Regions from separate parts of the Streptomyces sp. NPDC050658 genome, predicted to be linked through region 3. Evidence: predicted binding sites of a transcription regulator. Region 3 holds the regulator's gene; each other region holds the start of a gene.
What was found. Region 3 encodes HrcA, which represses chaperone genes, less so after heat shock. Its sites were predicted from a motif close to TTNGCACTCNGNNNNNCNGAGTGCNAA; they were not measured.
Positions count from the first base shown of each region.

Region 1: groL (chaperonin GroEL) is a predicted target of HrcA. The motif match lies at 1,812-1,838, and genes of this name have one in related genera.
Region 2: groES (co-chaperone GroES) is a predicted target of HrcA. The motif match lies at 5,868-5,894, and genes of this name have one in related genera.

Region 1 is NZ_JBITGM010000011.1:202,840-210,331, forward strand. It holds gene groL (chaperonin GroEL) at 22-1,647, opposite strand; gene ACIBKX_RS32050 (cold-shock protein) at 1,968-2,171, opposite strand; gene ACIBKX_RS32055 (MoaD/ThiS family protein) at 2,622-2,897, opposite strand; gene thrC (threonine synthase) at 2,999-4,303, opposite strand; SAM riboswitch class I at 4,321-4,450, opposite strand; gene ACIBKX_RS32065 (glucosyl-3-phosphoglycerate synthase) at 4,607-5,578, shown strand; gene ACIBKX_RS32070 (hypothetical protein) at 5,617-7,492, shown strand, end outside.
Region 2 is NZ_JBITGM010000003.1:225,657-233,148, forward strand. It holds gene ACIBKX_RS12515 (response regulator transcription factor) at 1-250, opposite strand, end outside; gene ACIBKX_RS12520 (WhiB family transcriptional regulator) at 639-980, shown strand; gene ACIBKX_RS12525 (LysR family transcriptional regulator) at 1,041-1,937, opposite strand; gene ACIBKX_RS12530 (MOSC domain-containing protein) at 2,018-2,692, shown strand; gene ACIBKX_RS12535 (SDR family oxidoreductase) at 2,757-3,530, shown strand; gene groL (chaperonin GroEL) at 3,671-5,299, opposite strand; gene groES (co-chaperone GroES) at 5,416-5,724, opposite strand; gene ACIBKX_RS12550 (polysaccharide deacetylase family protein) at 6,258-7,184, opposite strand; gene ACIBKX_RS12555 (methyltransferase domain-containing protein) at 7,267-7,492, shown strand, end outside.
Region 3 is NZ_JBITGM010000001.1:994,130-1,001,621, reverse strand. It holds gene ACIBKX_RS04545 (ATP-binding SpoIIE family protein phosphatase) at 1-710, shown strand, start outside; gene hemW (radical SAM family heme chaperone HemW) at 1,043-2,275, shown strand; gene ACIBKX_RS04535 (DUF3097 domain-containing protein) at 2,529-3,362, opposite strand; gene ACIBKX_RS04530 (MBL fold metallo-hydrolase) at 3,398-4,141, opposite strand; gene hrcA (heat-inducible transcriptional repressor HrcA) at 4,343-5,359, shown strand; gene dnaJ (molecular chaperone DnaJ) at 5,360-6,496, shown strand; gene ACIBKX_RS04515 (nitronate monooxygenase) at 6,600-7,492, shown strand, end outside.

The DNA.
Region 1 (7,492 bases), on a different contig from region 3:
CAGTGATCAACCAGAGGTCGATCAGAAGTCCATGTCACCGCCCGGCATGCCGCCCGGAGCGGCGCCCGCGGCGGCCTTCTCCGGCTTGTCGGCGATGACGGCCTCGGTGGTGAGGAACAGCGCGGCGATGGAGGCGGCGTTCTGCAGGGCAGAGCGCGTCACCTTCGCCGGGTCGAGGATGCCCTCGGCGATCATGTCCACGTACTCACCGGACGCGGCGTTCAGGCCGTGGCCGACGGTCAGGTTGCGCACCTTCTCGACGACGACACCGCCCTCAAGGCCGGCGTTGACGGCGATCTGCTTCAGCGGGGCCTCCAGGGCCAGCTTCACAGCGGCGGCACCGGTGGCCTCGTCGCCCTCGAGCTCCAGCTTCTCGAACACCTGGGAGGCCTGCAGGAGCGCCACGCCACCACCGGCGACGATGCCCTCCTCGACGGCCGCCTTCGCGTTGCGAACGGCGTCCTCGATGCGGTGCTTGCGCTCCTTGAGCTCGACCTCGGTCGCGGCACCGGCCTTGATGACCGCCACGCCGCCCGCGAGCTTCGCCAGGCGCTCCTGGAGCTTCTCGCGGTCGTAGTCCGAGTCGCTGTTCTCGATCTCGGCGCGGATCTGGTTGACGCGGCCCTGGACCTGGTCGCTGTCACCGGCGCCGTCGACGATGGTCGTCTCGTCCTTGGTGATGACGACCTTGCGGGCGCGGCCGAGCAGGTCGAGACCGGCGTTCTCCAGCTTGAGGCCGACCTCCTCGGAGATGACCGTGCCACCGGTGAGGATGGCGATGTCGCCGAGCATGGCCTTGCGGCGGTCACCGAAGCCCGGGGCCTTGACGGCGACGGACTTGAAGGTGCCACGGATCTTGTTGACGACCAGCGTGGACAGGGCCTCGCCCTCGACGTCCTCGGCGATGATCAGCAGCGGCTTGCCCGACTGCATGACCTTCTCCAGGAGCGGAAGGAGGTCCTTCACGTTGGAGATCTTGGAGTTGACGATCAGGATGTACGGGTCATCCAGGGCCGCCTCCATGCGCTCCATGTCGGTCGCGAAGTACGCCGAGATGTAGCCCTTGTCGAAGCGCATGCCCTCGGTGAGCTCAAGCTCCAGACCGAAGGTCTGCGACTCCTCGACGGTGATGACGCCTTCCTTGCCGACCTTGTCCATGGCCTCGGCGATGAGCTCGCCGATCTGGGTGTCGGCGGCGGAGATGGAGGCCGTCGAAGCGATCTGCTCCTTGGTCTCGACATCCTTCGCCTGCTCGAGCAGGGCGCCCGAGACGGCCTCGACGGCCTTCTCGATGCCGCGCTTGAGGGCCATCGGGTTGGCACCGGCGGCCACGTTGCGCAGACCCTCGCGCACCAGGGCCTGGGCCAGGACGGTCGCGGTCGTCGTGCCGTCACCGGCGACGTCGTCCGTCTTCTTCGCGACCTCCTTGACCAGCTCGGCGCCGATCTTCTCGTACGGGTCCTCGAGCTCGATCTCCTTGGCGATGGAGACACCATCGTTGGTGATCGTGGGGGCGCCCCACTTCTTCTCGAGGACGACGTTGCGACCCTTGGGGCCCAGGGTCACCTTGACGGCGTCGGCGAGCTGGTTCATGCCGCGCTCGAGGCCGCGCCGTGCCTCCTCGTCGAACGCGATGATCTTGGCCATGTGAAGTGGTCCTCCCGGACGGGGTGGAAATGCAAACGGACCGTGCTGGTGCCCGCGACGGACGGCCTGCGTGCCTTGTGGTTCCTTGCCCCACTCGGCCTGCGGACCTCACCGACCCGATCCAAGTTCTGTCACTCTCACTGGGAGAGTGCTAACGCCAATGATTAGCACTCGACCCACCCGAGTGCAAGGTGCTCCCGAGAAGCGGGACCGCTGACGCCCTGCCCCAGCCGGACCACGAGCACACACGAGGGGCCCGTACCCCTGCCGGGATACGGGCCCCTCGTCGCTCGATAAGTCGCTGGCCGATCGCTCCGTGATCAGACGGCGAGCTTGACCATGTCCGCCTGCGGACCCTTCTGGCCCTGCGAGATCTCGAACTCGACTCGCTGACCTTCTTCCAGGGTGCGGTAGCCGTCCATCTGGATCGCGCTGTAGTGGACGAAAACATCCGCACCACCGTCGACCGCGATGAAGCCGTACCCCTTCTCCGCGTTGAACCACTTGACGGTGCCCTGAGCCATGCCTAACTCCCCTATTACTGGCCCTTGCACAGGACCGCACTTCGCGGACCCGGGTCAGACCTCACCCCCCCAATGGGTTGTGGAGGTGTGCGCCGGAACGCGTCGACCGCGGCTGAATGTATCTGTCCAACTGCCGTCTGCAACAGGTCAATCGGACGAGAATTCTGGGCACGCCCGATCGCAGATATGCGGAGAATTTGCCGGAGTTCAGGGCAAGTCGGGCCGGACAAGTGCCGCGAAAGGCTCAAATGGGCAGTGCACTTTGGCTACTTCTTGTCGGCCCCGCGCCGACTTCGTATATGCGCTCGGCACAAACGGAGAAGCTCGTTTCCCAACTGTACCGCGCTCAACCATGCAGAATTGCCCCCTCCGCTTCTCTCGCGGAGGGGGCAATTGAGGTTACGCAGGGTACTTGCGGAAAGATCAGCCGCCGGCCCTGTGCCGGATTGATCAGCCGCCGGCGACGGCCGGAATGATCGAGACGCCCGCGCCGTCCGGCGTCGCCGTCTCCAGGCCCTGCTCGAAACGGACGTCGTCGTCATTGACGTACACGTTCACGAAGCGGCGCAGCTTGCCCTGGTCGTCCAGGACGCGGGCGGCGATACCGGCGTGGTTCTTCTCCAGGTCGGCGATGACCTCGGAGAGGGTCGCCCCTTCGGCGGCGACCTCGGCCTGCCCGCCGGTGTAGGTACGGAGGATGGTGGGGATGCGGACGTTGACGCTCATGGGGTTCACCTCGGTAGTACGGGCCCCGAAGGGGCGCGGGAACTGCGCGACCAACCACAACGGTCCCGCAGTCGGGGAAGAAGGCTCAGGCCCTGCGGCGGCTAACCGGCAAGACCCGCGGCGCGGAACGCATCCAGGCTGGGGCGAATGGTCGCGGTCGCCTGAGACGTCTCGGCAACGGCGTCGAGGGTCTTGAGGCCGTCACCGGTGTTCAACACCACCGTGGTGAGGGACGGGTCGATGAGCCCCGCCTCGATCAGCTTCTTCGTGACGCCGACCGTCACACCACCCGCGGTCTCGGCGAAGATCCCCTCGGTGCGGGCGAGGATCTTGATCGCGTCGACCACCTGCTCGTCGTTCACGTCCTCCACCGCACCACCCGTACGCCGCGCGATGTCCAGCACGTACGGCCCGTCGGCCGGATTGCCGATCGCCAGCGACTTGGCGATCGTGTTCGGCTTCTGGGGGCGTACGACGTCGTGCCCCGCCTTGAACGCGGCCGACACCGGAGAGCAGCCCTCCGCCTGGGCGCCGAAGATCTTGTACGGCTTGTCCTCGACGAGGCCGAGCGCGATCAGCTCCTTCAGCCCCTTGTCGATCTTCGTGAGCTGGGAGCCGGAGGCGATCGGGATGACCAGCTGGTCCGGCAGGACCCAGCCCAGCTGCTCGCAGATCTCGTACGCGAGGGTCTTGGAGCCCTCGCCGTAGTACGGCCGCAGGTTGACGTTGACGAAGCCCCAGCCCTCGCCCAGCGGGTCGCCGATGAGCTCGGAGCAGAAGCGGTTCACGTCGTCGTAGTTGCCCTCGATGCCGACGAGCTCGCCGCCGTACACCGCGGCCATGACGACCTTGCCCTGCTCCAGGTCGTGCGGGATGAACACGCAGGAGCGGAACCCGGCGCGGGCAGCGGCGGCACCGACGGCGCCGGCGAGGTTGCCCGTCGAAGAGCACGAAAGGGTCGTGAACCCGAAGGCGCGCGCAGCCTCGAGCGCCTGCGCCACGACACGGTCCTTGAAGGAGTGCGTGGGGTTGCCGGAGTCGTCCTTGACGAACAACTTGCCCTGCTCGACGCCGAGTTCACGGGCGAGGTTGTCGGCCTTGACCAGCTTGGTCCAGCCGGGGTTCAGGTTCGGCTTGTCGGCCACGTCGGCGGGGACGGGGAGCAGCGGGGCGTAGCGCCAGATGTTGGCGGGCCCGGCCTCGATCTGCTTGCGCAGGGCTTCCGGGTCGCCGGTGGGCAGGTCGTAGGCGACTTCGAGCGGGCCGAAACAGGCCTGACAGGCGAAGATAGGGCCGAGGGCGTAGAGCTCGCCGCACTCGCGGCAGGAGAGGCCCGAAGCGGGGCCGAGGTCTACGGAAAGCGTGGTCGCGGTGGTGTCGTTCGTTTCGACGGTCTGCGCAGCCATGGAGGCGAGGCCCTTTCTCCTCATCTTCCTCGCGACGCATCTCGCCGCGAGACGGAATTGGCACCTTCCCCACCGTGACCTCGTCGGTCGGCGGGAGGGTTGCCGGGGCTTCAACGGGCCGTATCCCTCTGCCCCTCTGGATGAGCGGTATGGCGCCGGGCTCGCGGTCCCGGTGCATTTGTCACGTGATGACCCCCGACATGCGATGGTCATCCGCGTTGTTCAAGACTGTAACCGAAGCCCTGGACCCTTGAGATAGTCGTCCGAACCGCGAGATGGATCACAAACGGGAGGACCCTGACCGTGCTGGAAGAGGTCGAGCGCTGGCTGAGCAGGCGTTCCTGGTCCGTCGCCGACCGTCCCCTTGACCGGCTGGCCGCCGCCAAGCGGGCGTCCGGCGCCTCGGTGAGCGTCGTGCTCCCGGCGCTCGACGAGGAGGAGACGGTCGGCGAGATCGTCGCCGAGATCCGCCGCGAGCTGGTGGAGCGGACGCCGCTGGTCGACGAGCTCGTGGTGATCGACTCCGGCTCGCGGGACCGCACGGCGGAGGTCGCGGGTCAGGCCGGTGCGCGGGTCGTGCACCGGGACGAGATCCTGCCGCGCATCCCGGCCGTGCCCGGCAAGGGCGAGGTGCTGTGGCGCTCGCTGCTGGTGACGGGCGGTGACATCGTCGCGTTCATCGACGCGGACCTGAAGGAGTTCTCCGCGGACTTCGTGTCGGGGATCGTGGGTCCGCTCCTGACGGAGCCCGACGTGGACTTCGTGAAGGCGATGTACGACCGGCCGCTCGGCACCGAGTCGGATTTGCTCGCCTCCGGCAAGACCGCGGGTCAGGGCGGCCGGGTGACCGAGCTGATGGCGCGCCCGCTGCTCAACATGCACTGGCCGCAGCTCGCCGGGTTCGTGCAGCCGCTGGGCGGCGAGTACGCGGCGCGCAGGTCGCTGCTCGAACGGCTGCCGTTCCCCGTCGGGTACGGGGTGGAGCTCGGCCTGCTCGTCGACGCGCTGCACACGGTGGGCCTCGACGCGCTCGCGCAGGTCGACGTCGGGGTGCGCAGGCACCGCCACCAGGACGGGCAGGCGCTCGGCCGGATGGCGGCGGCGATCTACCGGACGGCACAGCTGCGGCTGGCCCGCGGACATCTCGTACGGCCGGAGCTGACGCAGTTCGAGCGGGGCGAGCAGGGATTCGTGCCGCGGACGTATCCCGTGGACACGGAGGAGCGGCCGCCGATGGTGGATGTCGCCGAGTATGCGGCCCGACGCGTGGCGTAACCATATGATTTAGTGCGTGATGTCTAGGTTTTCCACTTATGTGGGTCAGACACGCAATCAACAGGATCGGCCGCCTCGGCGGCCTGACCATGGCCACCGCCCTAGCCGCCACCACACTCGGCGCTGCCGCCGCCGTGCCGGCCGCGGCGGATGTGATCGAGCCCTTCGCCAAGCGGTACGACGACTCGCTGTACGGCGACTTCAAGACCATCGGCAACACGGTCATGGGCTGCCCGACGACCCCCGCGGACATGGCGGCGCGCTGTGCCACCGCCGCGCAGGGCGAGGGCAGGGACAACAACAACACCTTCGTCATGCGGCGGATCAACACCGCCGGCATGGACCCCGACCACGGGTCGAGCACCGGCCGGGTCGCGATCCCGCCGGGCGCGAAGGTGGCGTACGCCCGGCTCTTCTTCGGCGGCAACGACGGGACGTACAAGGGCCCGAGCGGCGCGCAGCTCAAGCGGTGCGACATCTCCGGCGCCGATGTGCTGCCCTCGCCCGGCGACCCGCTCGCCGCGGTGCCCTCGGTCGGCGTGAACGGGGCCGCGCCCTCGAAGGTCGCCCCGACGAACCTGGTCAAGGACCCGGCGTCGACCAACGGCCCGCACTACTACACCGGCGAGGCCGACATCACGGGCCTGTTCGCGGGCGTGACCGGCACCGGGACGCCCGTACCGGTCGCGGTCGGCGACATCTGGGCGCCGACCGGCAAGGGCTGCGTCGCGGGCTGGTCCATGACGGTCGTCTACCGGTACGACGCCCCGAACGAGCGGTACGCGCCCGATCGCCGCAACGTCTACGTGTACGGCGGCCACGTCCTGCAGCGCTCCACCTCCCCCGCCACCAGCGTGCAGGTCGACGGCTTCTACCGCACGAACGGAAAGCCGCGCGCGAGCGTCACCGCGTACGAGGGCGACTGGAACACCTCCGGCGACCGGTTCCTGGTCGGCGGCCAGAACATGACCGAGGCGCACACGGGCGGCACCAACAACTTCTTCATCAGCGAGGACGACGGCGCCCTCGCCCCGAAGATGACCAACAACCTCTCCATCGACGCCAAGGAGTTCGATGTCACGGGCGGCGCGTCCCGCGCCCCCGGCGCCGAGCCGATCCCCGTGGGCGCGACCTCCACGACGCTGAGCTTCACCACCAAGGGCGACACGTACGTCCCCTCGGCCCTTGCGCTCTCCGTCCCGGTCCCCGACCTGGAGGTGACCAAGACGGCGTCCCCGAAGACGGTGCAGCCCGGCGGCACCCTGACGTACACGGTCAAGGCGAAGAACATCAGCAAGCTCGACTACCCGAACGCCAAGTTCAGCGACGACCTCACCGACAACCTCGACGACGCCACGTACAACGACGACGCGAAGGCGAGCATCGGCGACGCCTCGTACACCGAGCCGAAGATCAGCTACGCCGGCGACATCCCGGCCGGGCAGACCGCCACCGTGACGTACTCGGTCAAGGTCAAGGACCCGGTCAGCGGTGACGGCAAGCTGCTCAACAACGTCGACGTGGAGTCCCCGCGCTCCAACTGCGACGCGGGCAGCACCGACCTCAAGTGCGGGGCCGCGCCGGCCATCGAGCGCAAGCAGCCGAAGCTCGTCGTCAGCAATGTCCCCGAGCGGCGCACCGCACCGGTGTGCAGCACCGTGAAGAACACCATCACCCTCAAGAACCCCTCCGGCAGCACCCGCACCGGCGCCACCACCACCTGGCCGGTCACCCCCGGCTCGACGCCCGTCGCGAGCAGCGGGACGGTCACCAAGAAGGGTTCTTCGTACGTCTGGAAGGGCGACGTCGAACCGCACGGCGAGGTCACCGTCACGCAGCGCGTGAAGGTCCCCTGCACGGCGGGTGAGATCCGGGTGATCACCGTGACCGCGCCCGGCAGCAACTGCCCCAAGT
Region 2 (7,492 bases), on a different contig from region 3:
CGACGGTGAGCATGATGATGCGGGCACCGGGGTCGGCGGACAGCAGCCGCCGCACGGTCTCGACGCCGCCCAGGCCGGGCATGCGTACGTCCATCAGAATCAGGTCCGAGCGGTCGGCGCCCCAGCGGCGGAGGACTTCCTCGCCGTTGGCCGCTGTCGTCACGCGCTCGACGCCGGGCACGGTCGCGACCGCGCGGCGGAGCGCCTCTCGGGCGAGCGGGGAGTCGTCGCAGACGAGGACGGATGTCATGACTGTCCTCCGCGGCTCTCACAGCTGCTGCGCGTCACCTTGAGCCTCCAGGCTGGTACATATTCGTCACCTGTGCGGTTGACGCTCTCGGACATCTGCCCGAGCGCTTGTTCTTTCAACCGCCTCGCACTCTCAACGACGGTCACCCGAAAGAGTTACGGGGCGGTCGGCCACCTTCGGCACTCTACGTGAGGGCGCGGACACAGAGCAGACGGCGCTTAAGACCCTCAACCTTTCATCACAAGCCATGCCCCATTTAGCGGCTTTCCTTCCCTTTTGCTGGTGTCTGTGGCTAGATTCGCAATGAGTCATATTTTCATCTCCTTAGACAGTAGATGTACGGTCATCGGCACGTATCCGCGCCAGAACGGCTACCAGGAGACAAGCAATGGCAGATTTCTCCCGCCTTCCCGGACCGAACGCAGATCTGTGGGACTGGCAGCTCCTCGCGGCCTGCCGCGGGGTCGACAGCTCGCTCTTCTTCCACCCCGAGGGCGAGCGGGGCGCGGCACGCAGCGCGCGCGAGAACTCCGCCAAGGAGGTCTGCATGAGGTGCCCGGTGCGCGCGGAGTGCGCGGCGCACGCCCTCGCGGTACGCGAGCCGTACGGCGTGTGGGGCGGCCTTACCGAGGACGAGCGCGAGGAGCTGATGGGGCGCGCCCGCAACCGACTGGTCACGGCGTCGGCGACGGCGTCAGCGGTCGGCGGAAGCGCGGTCTCGCACTCCTGAAGGAACGTTTCTTCGCAAACGCCCGGCTCCGGGCGAGCGCTCAGCGCTCCGGGCGGCTGCTCAGCGCTCCGCGGCCCGCGCGAGGTGGTCGAGGGTGGCGGCCACGGCCGGCACCTGGGCCAGGTCGGGCAGGGTGAGCGCGACGATCTCGCGCTGCACCGCGGGCTCCACCGTCACCGTGCGTGCACCCTTGGGGCGTACCGACTCGATGGCGAGCTCGGGAAGCACCGCCACCCCGAGGCCCGCGCCGACCAGGCCGATCACCGCCGGATAGTCGTCGGTCGCGAAATCGATCCGGGGCACGAAACCCGCCCCCTGGCAGACCTCGACCAACTGCCTGCGGCAGCGCGGGCAGCCCGCGATCCACGGCTCGTCGGCGAGTTCCCCGATGGCGACCGCGTCGGCCTTCGCGAGGCGGTGCCCCTCGGGGACGAGGCCGACGAGCCGGTCGGCGAGCAGCGGGCGTACGACCAGGTCGTCCCACTCCTCGGCGGCGGAAGCACCTTCGTACCGGAAGGCGAGCGCCACGTCGCAGTCGCCCTCGCGCAGCATCTCCACCGAACGCGGCGGCTCCGCGTCGACCAGCGAGACGCGGGTGCCGGGATGCGCGGCGCGCAGGGCGGCGAGCGCGCTCGGCACCAGGGTCGAGCTGCCGCTGGGGAAGGAGACGAGGCGGACGCGGCCCGCCCGCAGGCCCGCGATGGCGGCGACCTCCTCCTCGGCGGCGGTGAGCCCGGCCAGGATTCCGGAGGCGTGCCGGACCAGGGCCTCGCCGGCCTGGGTCAGGCGCATCTCGCGGCCCGTGCGGATCAGCAGCGGTGTGCCGGCGGACGCTTCGAGGGCCTTCATCTGCTGGCTGACGGCGGGCTGGGTGCAGCCGAGTTCGCGCGCCGCGGCCGAGAAGGAACCGGTGGCGGCGACCGCACGCAGGACGCGGAGATGACGGGCCTCGATCATGCATCGAGCATAAGCGACTCTTGGGCCGGGCGCCCAATATTGCGTCGACGCTTTGAGCTCGCCCGCCTAGCCTTGCCTCCATGAAGCTCCTCTCCGTGAACCTTGGGCGGCTCAAGGCCGTCGACTACACCGACGCCCCCTCGGGCGGCACCGGCATCGACAAGCGACCCGTTGAAGGGGCGGGGGCCGTCCGGGTGAGCGCGCCCGGCGAGAAGGGCGTCGGCGGCAGCGGTCTCGCCGGGGACGAGGTCTGTGACCTGCGGCACCACGGCGGGAACGACCAGGCGGTGTACGCCTTCGCCCGCGAGGACCTCGACGAGTGGGAGCGCGTCATCGGGCGCCCGCTGGCCAACGGCGGATTCGGCGAGAACCTCACGACGTCCGGGCTCGACGTGAGCGGCGCGAAGATCGGCGAGCGCTGGCGGGTCGGCCCCGAGCTGCTCCTCGAGGTCACCTCCAGCCGCATTCCCTGTCGTACGTTCCAGGGGCATGTCGGCGAGCAGGCGTGGGTGAAGCGCTTCACCCAACAGGGCGTGCCCGGCGCGTACTTGCGGGTCATCGAGCCGGGTGAGATCCGGGCCGGCGACGCGATCGAGGTCGTGCACCGTCCCGACCACGAGGTCACCGTCGCCTTCCACTTCAGGGCGGTCACGACGGAGAAGAACCTGCTGCCGAGGCTGCTGGCCGCCGGGGCCGCGCTGCACCCCGAATCGGCTGAATCCGCCCGTAAGTACGCGGAGAAGTACGGCTCTTGACGATGGCGGGCGGTGCGGCCGTCCGGGCGACACGGCGGCCTCCCGACCTCATTAGCCTTGGCGCATGACTACGGCTCTGATTACGGGATCGACCGCCGGTATCGGCGCGGCCTTCGCCCGGCGGCTCGCCGGTGACGGCCACAACCTGGTCCTCGTGGCACGCGACACCGACCGGCTGCGGCGACAGGCGACCGAACTGCACGACCGGCACGGCATCGAGGCGGAGGTCCTGACCGCGGACCTCGCCACGGACGACGGGATCGCCGCCGTCGAGAAGCGGCTCCGGGACCGCAGGAACCCGGTCGACCTCCTGGTCAACAACGCCGGGTTCGGCAACAAGGGCGCGTACCTGGAAGTACCGATGGCCGACGAGCTGACGATGCTCAAGGTGCACTGCGAGGCGGTGCTCCGGCTGACGTCGGCGGCCGTGGAGTCGATGCGGGAGCGGGGCCGCGGCGGTGTCGTCAACGTCGCTTCGGTGGCGGCGTTCGTGCCGCGCGGCACCTACGGCGCGTCGAAGGCGTGGGTCGTCCAGTTCACCCAGGGCGCGGCGAAGGACCTGGCCGGTTCCGGCGTACGGCTGATGGCCCTGTGCCCCGGCTTCGTCCGTACGGAGTTCCACGAGCGGGCCGGGATGGGCACGTCCAACATCCCCAAGTGGATGTGGCTGGACGCCGACAAGCTGGTGGCGGCGGCACTGGCCGACTTGGCCCGCGGCAAGACGCTGTCCATCCCGGACCCCCGCTACAAGACCCTGATGGGCGTGGTGAAGGTGACGCCGAGGGCGCTGCTGGGTGGAGTCACTTCGCGTACGGGACGGAAGTACGGCCCGCAGTAGACAGGGGCGCTCCGAAGCACTGCGGGGCAACTGCGCGACAACCCACGACGGGCCCGCACCCGAAGAGACGCACGGAGGCCCGGCACCCATAGCGGGGTGCCGGGCCTCCGTTTCAGCTACGCGTCAGCGCAGGAGCGGGGTCAGTGCGAGTGACCGTGCCCGTGCCCGTGACCGGCCTCAGCCTCTTCCTCGGCCGGCTTCTCGACGACCAGGGTCTCGGTCGTGAGGAGCAGCGACGCGATGGACGCGGCGTTCTCCAGCGCGGAGCGCGTCACCTTGACGGGGTCGATGACGCCGGCCTTGACCAGGTCGCCGTACTCGCCGGTCGCGGCGTTGAAGCCGAAGCCCTTGTCGAGCTCGGCGACCTTCGAGGTGATGACGTAGCCCTCGAGACCGGCGTTCTCGGCGATCCAGCGCAGCGGCTCGACGGCGGCGCGGCGGACGACCGCGACACCCGTGGCCTCGTCGCCGGTCTTGTCGAGGTTGCCCTCGAGGACCTTGACGGCGTGGACGAGCGCGGAGCCACCACCGGAGACGATGCCCTCCTCGACCGCGGCGCGGGTCGCGGAGATGGCGTCCTCCAGACGGTGCTTCTTCTCCTTCAGCTCCACCTCGGTGGCGGCGCCGACCTTGATGACGCACACGCCGCCGGCCAGCTTCGCGAGGCGCTCCTGGAGCTTCTCGCGGTCCCAGTCGGAGTCCGTGGCCTCGATCTCGGCCTTGATCTGGGCGACGCGGCCCTCGACCTCGGCAGCGTTGCCGCCGCCGTCGACGACGGTGGTGTCGTCCTTGGTGATGGTCACGCGGCGGGCGGTGCCGAGCACGTCCAGGCCGACCTGGTCGAGCTTGAGGCCGACCTCTTCGGCGATGACGGTGCCGCCGGTGAGGGTGGCGAGGTCACCGAGCATGGCCTTGCGGCGGTCGCCGAAGCCGGGGGCCTTCACCGCGACGGCGTTGAAGGTGCCGCGGATCTTGTTCACGACCAGGGTCGAGAGGGCCTCGCCCTCGACGTCCTCGGCGATGATCAGGAGCGGCTTCGAGGCGTTGGCCTGGATGACCTTCTCGAGCAGCGGCAGGAGGTCCTGGATGGAGGAGATCTTGCCCTGGTGGATCAGGATGTACGGGTCGTCGAGGACGGCCTCCATACGCTCCTGGTCGGAGACCATGTACGGCGACAGGTAGCCCTTGTCGAAGGCCATGCCCTCGGTGAAGTCCAGCTCCAGACCGAAGGTGTTGGACTCCTCGACGGTGATGACACCGTCCTTGCCGACCTTGTCCATGGCCTCGGCGATGAGCTCGCCGACCTGCGGGTCCTGGGCGGACAGACCGGCGACGGCCGCGATGTCGGCCTTGTCGTCGATCGGGCGGGCGGTGGCGAGGAGCTCGTCGGACACGGCCTTGACGGCGGCGTCGATGCCCTTCTTCAGGGCGGCCGGGGAGGCGCCGGCGGCGACGTTGCGCAGGCCTTCCTTGACCAGGGCCTGGGCGAGCACGGTGGCGGTGGTGGTGCCGTCACCCGCGATGTCGTTGGTCTTGGTCGCCACCTCCTTCACCAGCTGGGCGCCGAGGTTCTCGTACGGGTCCTCGACCTCGACCTCACGGGCGATGGTGACACCGTCGTTGGTGATGGTCGGGGCGCCGAACTTCTTGTCGATGACGACGTTGCGGCCACGGGGGCCGATCGTCACCTTGACCGTGTCGGCAAGCTTGTTGACGCCGCGCTCGAGGGCGCGACGGGCGTCCTCGTCGAACTTCAGGATCTTCGCCATGGGAGCGGTTCAGCCCTCTCGAAAACTCGGGGTGATACGAACTGCGCCCCTCGCCGCCCGGCAATCAGCGGGGTGACCAGGGGCGCAGCTCAAAGCATGCTTCTGCTTCGGGTGAATTACTTCTCGACGATCGCGAGCACGTCGCGAGCCGAGAGGACGAGGTACTCGTCGCCGTTGTACTTCACCTCGGTGCCGCCGTACTTGCTGTACAGCACGACGTCGCCGACCTTGACGTCGAGCGGCAGGCGCTCGCCGTTCTCGAAGCGGCCCGGGCCCACGGCGAGGACAGCACCCTCCTGGGGCTTCTCCTTCGCGGTGTCCGGAATGACCAGGCCAGAGGCCGTGGTCTGCTCGGCGTCGAGCGGCTGGACCACAATGCGGTCCTCGAGCGGCTTGATGGCAACCTTGGAGCTGGCGGTCGTCACGATCCGGTCTCCCCCTTCGGAGATCTACGGGGTTAACAGTCTGGGGTGGCGACCAGGTGGATCCGTCGTCGCGGGTGCCGGACCTGCCCGTCGCTGTTGGCACTCTCCAGTGGTGAGTGCCAGAAGCGAGACTAGGACGGGGATTAGCACTCGGTCAAGCGGAGTGCCAATTCGCTGACGCGGGTCTTAACCGGCGGGGGGTGCCTTGCGTCTCTCGGGGCAACGTTTCTCCGTGGTCCGGGGTTCCGTCTCCCGTGGCCCTTGGCCCTGTTTCAGCTGTGGCCCGGCAGGTGGGGCTGTGCCCACCCTTCCCCAAGCTCTCGACTCCGCTCGACCAGGGGAGACCCCACTCGCCCTGCCGAACGCCTGCCCACAGGCCGGCGACTCCGTCGGCTTCGGCTTCGGGACCTTCTCCGCCGCCTTTCTCCCCAGCCTCTCGATCGGGTCCACCGACTGGGCGCAGCCGGTGAGGAGTGCGGGCGCGAGGACGCCTGCCGTGAGGGCCCCGGCCAGGAATCGCCGCGCCCGCCCGCTCACAGGTAGTCCTCCAGCCTGGCCACCGCGTACCCCTTGTCGGTGACCGTCTTCATGACCTTGCGGATCATGTCCGGCATGGTGCCCTTCCAGTCCTCGCGGCCCCGGAAGTGCGTGAGGATGATGTCGCCGGGGTGCAGGTCCCGGTCCCACTCGCGCCACTCCATGCGGTCGGCGAAGCCCTCGGACGCCCAGAGCGGCACGGCCTTGATGCCGCAGGACTTGGCGGCGCGCAGGGTGGCCTCGTTGTAGTTGCCGTACGGCGGCCGGAAGAGCTCGGGCCGTTTGCCGTACCGCTTCTGGATGGTGTCCTGCATGCCGCAGATCTCGCGGCGCTGACCCTCGTACGAAAGCCCCGGCATATAGCGGTGGTTGAGGGTGTGGTTGTTCAGGACGACGCCACGGCTCTGCATCTTCTTGAAGTAGCCGTAGTCCTCGTTGACCAGGTAGTCGCTGAGGAACGCGGTGTACGGGATCTTCAGGTCGCTCATCATCCTCAGGAACGCCGGGTCCTTCTCGGCGCCGTCGTCGATGGTGAGGAAGACGACCTTCCGCTTGGTCGGGATGGTGGTGAAGACGGGCGGCAGCTTCGACTGCCCCTTCACCTCGAAGCCCTTGCGGGTGGTGATCCGCGGCTTCTTCGCGGGCGCGGCGGGTGCGGCGAGCGGGGTCTTCGCCAGGCCCCAGCGTTTCGCGGCGGCGGCGCGGGCGAGCTGGGCCACGTGCAGCTTCTGGGCGTACGAGTCGAGGGCGCGGGCGGGCGGGTCCTGGAGCCGCTGCTGACCGGGGGCCGGCCGTACGCCGTCCGACTCGCCCCCGATGGCGCAGCCGGAGGCGACGGCGGAGACGGTGAGGACGGCCGCGGTGGCGCGCACCCGGTTTCTCCGCCATCTCCCGTATTTATCGTTTTGTCGTACTAGTTGCATGGCGCCGGATCTTTGCAGCTCAAGGCAGTGATCCGGGGCCGACACCGCCGCCGGGCGCGCACCATCCACCGACTGGCCCACAATGGGCCGGGTGAACGACCTCGACTCCGCCCTGACCTCCTTCGCCGCGCTGCTCACCCCCGAAGGCCGGTCGCTGCTCGATCTCGACGAGGTGCGGGAGGCCGACCCCGCGCGGGAGCTGGCCGTGGCCACCCGGCTGCGCCGCGAGCATCCGGCGGAGCTGGTCTCGGCGGCGCTCGCGCAGGCGCGGCTGCGGCGGCGGGCGGTGGCGAAGTTCGGGGCCGAGG
Region 3 (7,492 bases):
TCTACGAACCGCGGGACAAGGGCGGCCCCGGCGGCGACTTCTACGACGTGTTCCAGGCCGGCAAGGGCCGCTGGTGCTTCGCGCTCGGCGACGTCCAGGGCAAGGGCGTCGAGGCGGCCGTCGTGATCGGCCTGGCCAGACCCTGGCTGCGGCTCCTGGCCCGCGAGGGCTACCAGGTCGCGGAGGTCCTGGACCGCCTCAACCAGCTCCTCCTCGACGACGCGACGGAGGCGGCGGACGCGGCGGCGGCGGTCGTCGCGGTCGCGGGCGGCCAGGGAATGCCGCCCGACGGGGCCACGACCCGCTTCCTCTCCCTCCTCTACGGCGAGCTGGTCCCCGTCGAGGGCGGCGTCCGCTGCACGATCGCGAGCGCGGGCCATCCGCTGCCGCTGCTGCTCTCCCCGGACGGGGCCGTCAGCGCGGCGGCCACGCCCCAGCTGCTCCTCGGGGTCGTCGACGACGCGACGTACACGAGCGAGACGTTCGAACTCCGGACGGGCGACACTCTGCTCTGCGTCACGGACGGGGTGACCGAGCGCCGCTCGGGGCGCCTCATGTTCGACGACGAGGACGGCCTTGCGGCGGCGCTCGCGGGGTGCGCGGGCCTTGACGCGGGGCTGGTGGCGGAGCGGATCAAACGCCTTGTGCACGAGTTCTCGGAGCGGCCGCCGGACGATGATCTGGCGGTGTTGGTGTTGCAGGCGCGGTGATCTCGTCGAGGGGCCGAGGGGGCCGTGTGTGCGGGGCGGTTCTGGTCTGTGCGGCTGGGGGTTCGGGGGTTATCCCCCGGGGGGATGCAGTCTCGGAGCGGCCGCCGGACGATGATCTGGCGGTGCTGGTGTTGCAGGCGCGGTGATCTCGTCGAGGGGCCGAGGGGGCCGTGTGTGTGGGGCGGTTCTGGTCTGTGCGGCTGGGGGTTCGGGGGTTGTCCCCCGGGGGGATGCAGTCTCGGAGCGGCCGCCGGACGATGATCTGGCGGTGTTGGTGCTGCAGGCGCGGTAGCGGGGCCGGGGTTCGCTCCGGGTGCGGGACAATCGAAGGTATGCCTTCCGCACTGCCCGATGGTGAGCCCATGCCCGAGGACGGCGCGCTGCCCGCGTCCGCCCTGGACGGGGCGGCCTCGCGTCCCCTCGGCTTCTACCTGCACGTCCCGTACTGCGCCACGCGCTGCGGATACTGCGACTTCAACACGTACACGGCGACCGAGCTGCGCGGCTCGGGCGGCGTGCTGGCCTCCCGTGACAACTACGCGGACACCTTGATCGACGAGGTGCGGCTTGCCCGGAAGGTGCTGGGCGACGATCCGCGTCCGGTGCGGACCGTGTTCGTCGGGGGCGGTACGCCGACGCTGCTGGCGGCGTCCGATCTCGTCCGGATGCTGGCCGCCGTGCGGGACGAGTTCGGGCTCGCGGACGACGCGGAGATCACGACGGAGGCGAACCCGGAGTCGGTCGACCCGGCGTATCTGGCGGAACTGCGGGCCGGCGGCTTCAACCGGATCTCCTTCGGGATGCAGAGCGCCAAGCAGCACGTACTGAAGATCCTCGACCGTACGCATACACCGGGGCGGCCCGAGGCGTGCGTGGCGGAGGCGCGGGCGGCCGGGTTCGACCATGTGAACCTCGACCTCATCTACGGCACTCCGGGTGAGACGGACGACGACTGGCGGGCCTCGCTCGACGCGGCGATCGGCGCCGGGCCCGACCATGTCAGTGCGTACGCCCTGATCGTCGAGGAAGGCACGCAGCTGGCGCGGCGGATTCGGCGCGGGGAGGTGCCGATGACGGACGACGACGTGCACGCGGATCGGTACCTGATCGCCGACGAGGTGCTTGGGGGCGCGGGCTACTCCTGGTACGAGGTGTCCAACTGGGCCACCTCCGAGGCGGGGCGGTGTCTGCACAACGAGCTGTACTGGCGCGGGGCCGACTGGTGGGGGGCGGGGCCCGGTGCCCACAGCCATGTCGGCGGCGTGCGGTGGTGGAACGTGAAGCATCCGGGGGCGTATGCGGGGGCGCTGGCCGCCGGACGCTCGCCCGGGGCCGGCCGGGAGCGGCTGTCCTCCGAGGACCGCCGAGTGGAACGCATCCTGCTCGAGCTGCGGCTGCTCTCGGGCTGCCCGCTGTCCCTGCTGCGGCCTGCGGGGCGCGAGGCCGCGGGGCGAGCGCTGGCGGACGGCTTGCTGGAGCCGGCTCCGTTCGCGGAGGGACGGGCGGTTCTCACGCTGCGGGGGCGGTTGCTGGCGGATGGGGTTGTGCGGGATCTGGTGGACTGAGGGGGCTGAGGGGACTGGGGGGACTGAGGGGGGACTGAGGGGACTGAGGTTCGGGCGGTCTTCCCTTCCCCAACCCCGCCCCTTCCCGAACTTTCCGACTCCGTCGGGCTCGTGGCTCGCTCGATCACCGGCTCCGCCGAGTTCGTCCTCAAACGCCGGACGGGCTGAAGATGCCACCGCGGGGCGGGTGGGCAAGCGCCGGGTGTCGGGCGGGTGGGCGGGAAGGGTTTCGCCGCGGAGCGGCGGGGGTGCTTCAGGTGCCGGGGGCAGGTGGTGCCGTCACGAAGTCGATCAGTTCTTCCACGCGGCCCAGGAGTTCCGGTTCCAGGTCCCGGTAGCTGTGGACCGAGGACAGGATTCGCTGCCAGGCGGCGCCCGTGTTCGGCGGCCAGCCCAGTGCTTCGCAGACGCCCGTCTTCCAGTCCTGGCCCCGAGGTACGCGGGGCCAGGACGTGATGCCCACCGAAGCCGGCTTCACCGCCTCCCACACGTCGATGTACGGGTGGCCGACGACCAGCGCGTGCGCGCTGCTCACCGATGCCGCGATGCGGGACTCCTTGGAGCCGGGGACCAGATGGTCCACCAGGATGCCGAGCCGCGCGTCAGCGCCGGGGGCGAACTCCGCCACGATCGAGGGAAGGTCGTCGATGCCCTCCAGATACTCGACCACGACGCCCTCGATGCGCAGGTCGTCGCCCCACACCCGCTCGACCAGCTCCGCGTCGTGCCGGCCCTCCACATAGATGCGCCCCGCGCGGGCGACCCGGGCCCGCGCCCCCGGCACGGCCACGGACCCGGAGGCGGTACGGGCCGCAGGACGTACCGGAGCGGCGGCGGAAGGACGTACCAGAGTGACCGTTCGGCCCTCCAGGGAGAAGCCGCCCGGCGTCATCGGGAAGACGCGGTGCTTGCCGAAGCGGTCCTCCAGGGTCACCGTCAACCCCTCCGCCGTCTTCTCGCAGCGGATCACCGCCCCGCAGAACCCGGTGCTCAGCTCCTCCACCACGAGATCCGCCTCCGCGGCGACCTCCGGCACGGGCTTCGGCTTCTTCCACGGAGGGGTGAGATCGGGGGAGTACTGGCGCATTCGGATGACGATAGGAAGAGACCGGTCCCCGCCGCCTACGACACGCCGAAGCGTGTCGCCAGCGAGTCGCGTTGCGCACGGACAAACTCCGCATTCACCACAGCTCCGTGCCCGGGGACGTACACCGCGTCCTCCCCGCCCAGGTCAAGCAGCCGGTCCAGCGCCGCCGGCCACCGGGACGGAACCGCGTCCGAGCCCGCCTGCGGTTCGCCCGACTCCTCGACCAGATCCCCGCAGAAGACGATCTCGGGCGAGGACTCCGTGCCCGGCACCAGCACCGCCAGATCGTGGCCCGTGTGGCCGGGCCCGACATTCGCGAGCAGCACCTGCACCCCGCCGCCCAGGTCCAGCGTCCACTCCCCGCACACCAGGTGATGCGGGTGGACCAGCAGATCGGCCGCCTCCGCCGCGGCATCCCGCGGGACCCCGTGCCGTACGGCGGAGTCGCGCAGCTCGTCACGGCCCTTCGCGAGGAGTGTGTCCAGGCCCACCGCTCCGTACAGCTCCACCCCCGCGAACGCCGCCGCCCCGAGCACATGGTCGAAGTGCGGATGCGTCAGGGCGAGATGGGTGACCCGGCGGTCACCGCCCAGGATCCGGCGCGCCTGCGTCCGCAGCTCGGCACCTTCCCGCAGCGTCGCCCCCGCCTCGATCATCAGCGCCGATTCGCCGCCGACGACCAGTCCCGCCGTACAGTCCCAGACCGGCAGGCGTCGCCGCCCGACATGCGGCGCGAGCCGCTCCCAACCCGCCTCGTCCCAAGCCAGCGCCACGTCCATGTTCCCGACGCTAGCCCTCGCGGGACCGCTTGGCAGCCGCTGCCCCGGACGTGTGCCGAAGCACGAGGTCCGGCCCTTGCCGGGGCCGTACCCGTCGGCCGTACACTGGGCGCGGCGAGAACTGGCACTCGCCTGAGGGGAGTGCCAGGCAGGGGCTCGGGGCAGACACGTGTCAGGGCGAAACGGTGGAGGTGTGCGCGGATGCTCAGTGAACGCAGGCTCGAAGTGCTGCGCGCCATCGTCCACGACTACGTGGGGACGGAGGAGCCCGTCGGCTCCAAGGCCCTCACCGAGCGGCACAGTCTGGGCGTCTCCCCGGCGACCGTCCGCAACGACATGGCCGCGCTGGAGGAGGAAGGGTTCATCGCCCAGCCTCATACGAGCGCGGGGCGCATCCCCACGGACAAGGGGTACCGCCTCTTCGTCGACAAGCTGGCCGGCGTCAAGCCGATGGCGGCCCCCGAGCGCCGGGCCATCCAGAACTTCCTCGACGGTGCCGTCGACCTCGATGACGTCGTCGCTCGTACGGTGCGACTGCTCGCGCAGCTGACCCGTCAGGTCGCCGTCGTGCAGTACCCGTCCCTGACCCGCTCGACGGTCCGGCACGTGGAGCTGCTCTCGCTGGCCCCGGCCCGTCTGATGCTCGTACTGATCACGGACACCGGCCGGGTCGAGCAGCGCATGATCGACTGTCCCGCCCCGTTCGGCGAGACCTCGCTCGCCGACCTGCGGGCGCGGCTCAACAGCCGGGTCGCGGGCCGCCGCTTCGCGGACGTCCCGCAGCTGGTCCAGGACCTGACGGACTCCTTCGACGCGGAGGACCGGGGCACGGTGGCCACGGTGCTCTCGACGCTCCTGGAAACCCTCGTCGAGGAGACCGAGGAGCGGCTGATGATCGGCGGGACGGCCAATCTCACCCGCTTCGGACATGACTTTCCCCTCACCATCCGGCCGGTCCTCGAGGCTCTTGAGGAGCAGGTCGTGCTCCTCAAGTTGCTTGGCGAGGCCACGGATTCGGGCATGACCGTACGGATCGGTCATGAGAACGCCCATGAGGGACTCAGCTCCACGTCCGTGGTCTCGGTCGGCTACGGTTCGGGCAGCGAGGCAGTAGCCAAACTCGGCGTGGTCGGACCGACCCGCATGGACTATCCGGGAACGATGGGAGCAGTACGCGCAGTGGCACGTTACGTCGGACAGATCCTGGCGGAGTCGTAAGTGGCCACGGACTACTACGCCGTACTCGGCGTGCGCCGCGACGCTTCCCAGGACGAGATCAAGAAGGCCTTCCGGAGGCTGGCCCGTGAGCTTCACCCGGACGTGAATCCGGATCCGAAGACTCAGGAGCGCTTCAAGGAGATCAACGCCGCGTACGAGGTGTTGTCGGACCCGCAGAAGAAGCAGGTCTACGACCTCGGCGGCGACCCCCTGTCCCAGGCGGGCGGCGGAGGCGCGGGTGGCTTCGGCCAGGGCGGCTTCGGCAACTTCTCGGACATCATGGACGCGTTCTTCGGTACGGCGTCGCAGCGCGGACCGCGCTCGCGCACCCGCCGTGGCCAGGACGCCATGATCCGTCTGGAGATCGACCTCGACGAGGCCGCCTTCGGGACCACCAAGGACATTCAGGTCGACACCGCTGTGGTGTGTACGACCTGTAGCGGGGAAGGTGCCGCGCCCGGTACCTCCGCCCAGACGTGTGACATGTGCCGCGGTCGCGGTGAGGTGTCCCAGGTCACGCGGTCCTTCCTCGGCCAGGTCATGACCTCGCGGCCCTGCCCGCAGTGTCAGGGCTTCGGGACCGTGGTGCCCACGCCGTGCCCCGAGTGCGCCGGTGACGGCCGCATCCGGTCGCGGCGGACGCTGACCGTGAAGATCCCCGCCGGTGTCGACAACGGCACGCGGATCCAGCTCGCGGGCGAGGGCGAGGTCGGCCCCGGCGGCGGTCCCGCCGGTGACCTGTACGTGGAGATCCACGAGCTGCCGCACTCCGTCTTCCAGCGGCGCGGCGACGATCTGCACTGCACGGTGACGATCCCGATGACGGCGGCGGCGCTGGGCACGAAGGTGCCGCTGGAGACCCTTGACGGCCTGGAGGAGATCGACATCCGGCCCGGTACGCAGTCGGGGCAGTCCGTCCCGCTGCACGGGCGCGGCGTCACGCATCTGCGGGGCGGCGGTCGCGGTGATCTGATCGTCCACGTCGAGGTCCTCACACCGACCAAGCTCGATCCCGAGCAGGAGCGGGTGCTGCGGGAGCTGGCGCAGATGCGGGGCGAGGAGCGGCCCACCGGGCAGTTCCAGCCTGGGCAGCAGGGGCTGTTCTCGCGCCTTAAGGACGCGTTCAACGGGCGGTAGGAAGCCGGATAACGGGTGGGTGGGCGGGAAAGGCAGTTCCCGCCCACCGACCTAGCGGAAGGCGCGATTCGGCCCCCCGGCCGGCACATGGCACGATGCGCGTATGTCCTCCGCGCTGACCGATCTCTGCCACTATCCGATCGTGCAGGCCCCGATGGCCGGCGGTGCTTCCTGCCCGCAGCTCGCCGCCGCCGTCTCCGAGGCCGGAGGGCTCGGTTTTCTCGCCGCCGGGTACAAAACCGCCGACGGGATGTACCAGGAGATCAAACAGCTGCGGGGTCTGACCGGCCGCCCCTTCGGCGTGAACCTCTTCATGCCGCAGCCCGAGTACGCGGACGCCGCCGCCGTCGAGGTGTACCGCAACCAGCTCGCGGGCGAGGCCAGCTGGTACGAGACACAGCTCGGCGACCCGGACAGCGGCCGCGACGACGGCTTCGACGCGAAGCTCGCCATCCTGATCGACGACCCCGTACCGGTCGTCTCCTTCACCTTCGGCTGTCCCACCCGCGACGTCTTCGACGCCTTCGCGCGGGTCGGCACGCTGACCGTCGCCACCGTCACCACCCCCGAAGAGGCCCAGACCGCCCAGTGGTCCGGCGCCGACGCCGTCTGCGTGCAGGGCATCGAGGCGGGCGGCCACCAGGGCACGCACCGCGACAACCCCGAGACGGACGGCTCCGGGCTCGGCCTGCTCTCGCTGATCGCGCAGGTCCGCGAGACCGTGCAGATCCCCGTCGTCGCGGCCGGCGGCCTGATGCGCGGCGCGCAGATCGCCGCGGTGCTCGCGGCGGGCGCGGACGCGGCGCAGCTCGGCACGGCGTTCCTGGTCTGCCCCGAGTCGGGCGCGAACGTGCTGCACAAGCAGGCCATGACGAACCCGCTGTTCACCCGCACCGAGCTGACCCGCGCGTTCTCCGGGCGGCCCGCGCGGGGCCTGGTCAACCGCTTCATGCGCGAGCACGGTCCGTACGCCCCCGCCGCCTACCCCCAGGTCCA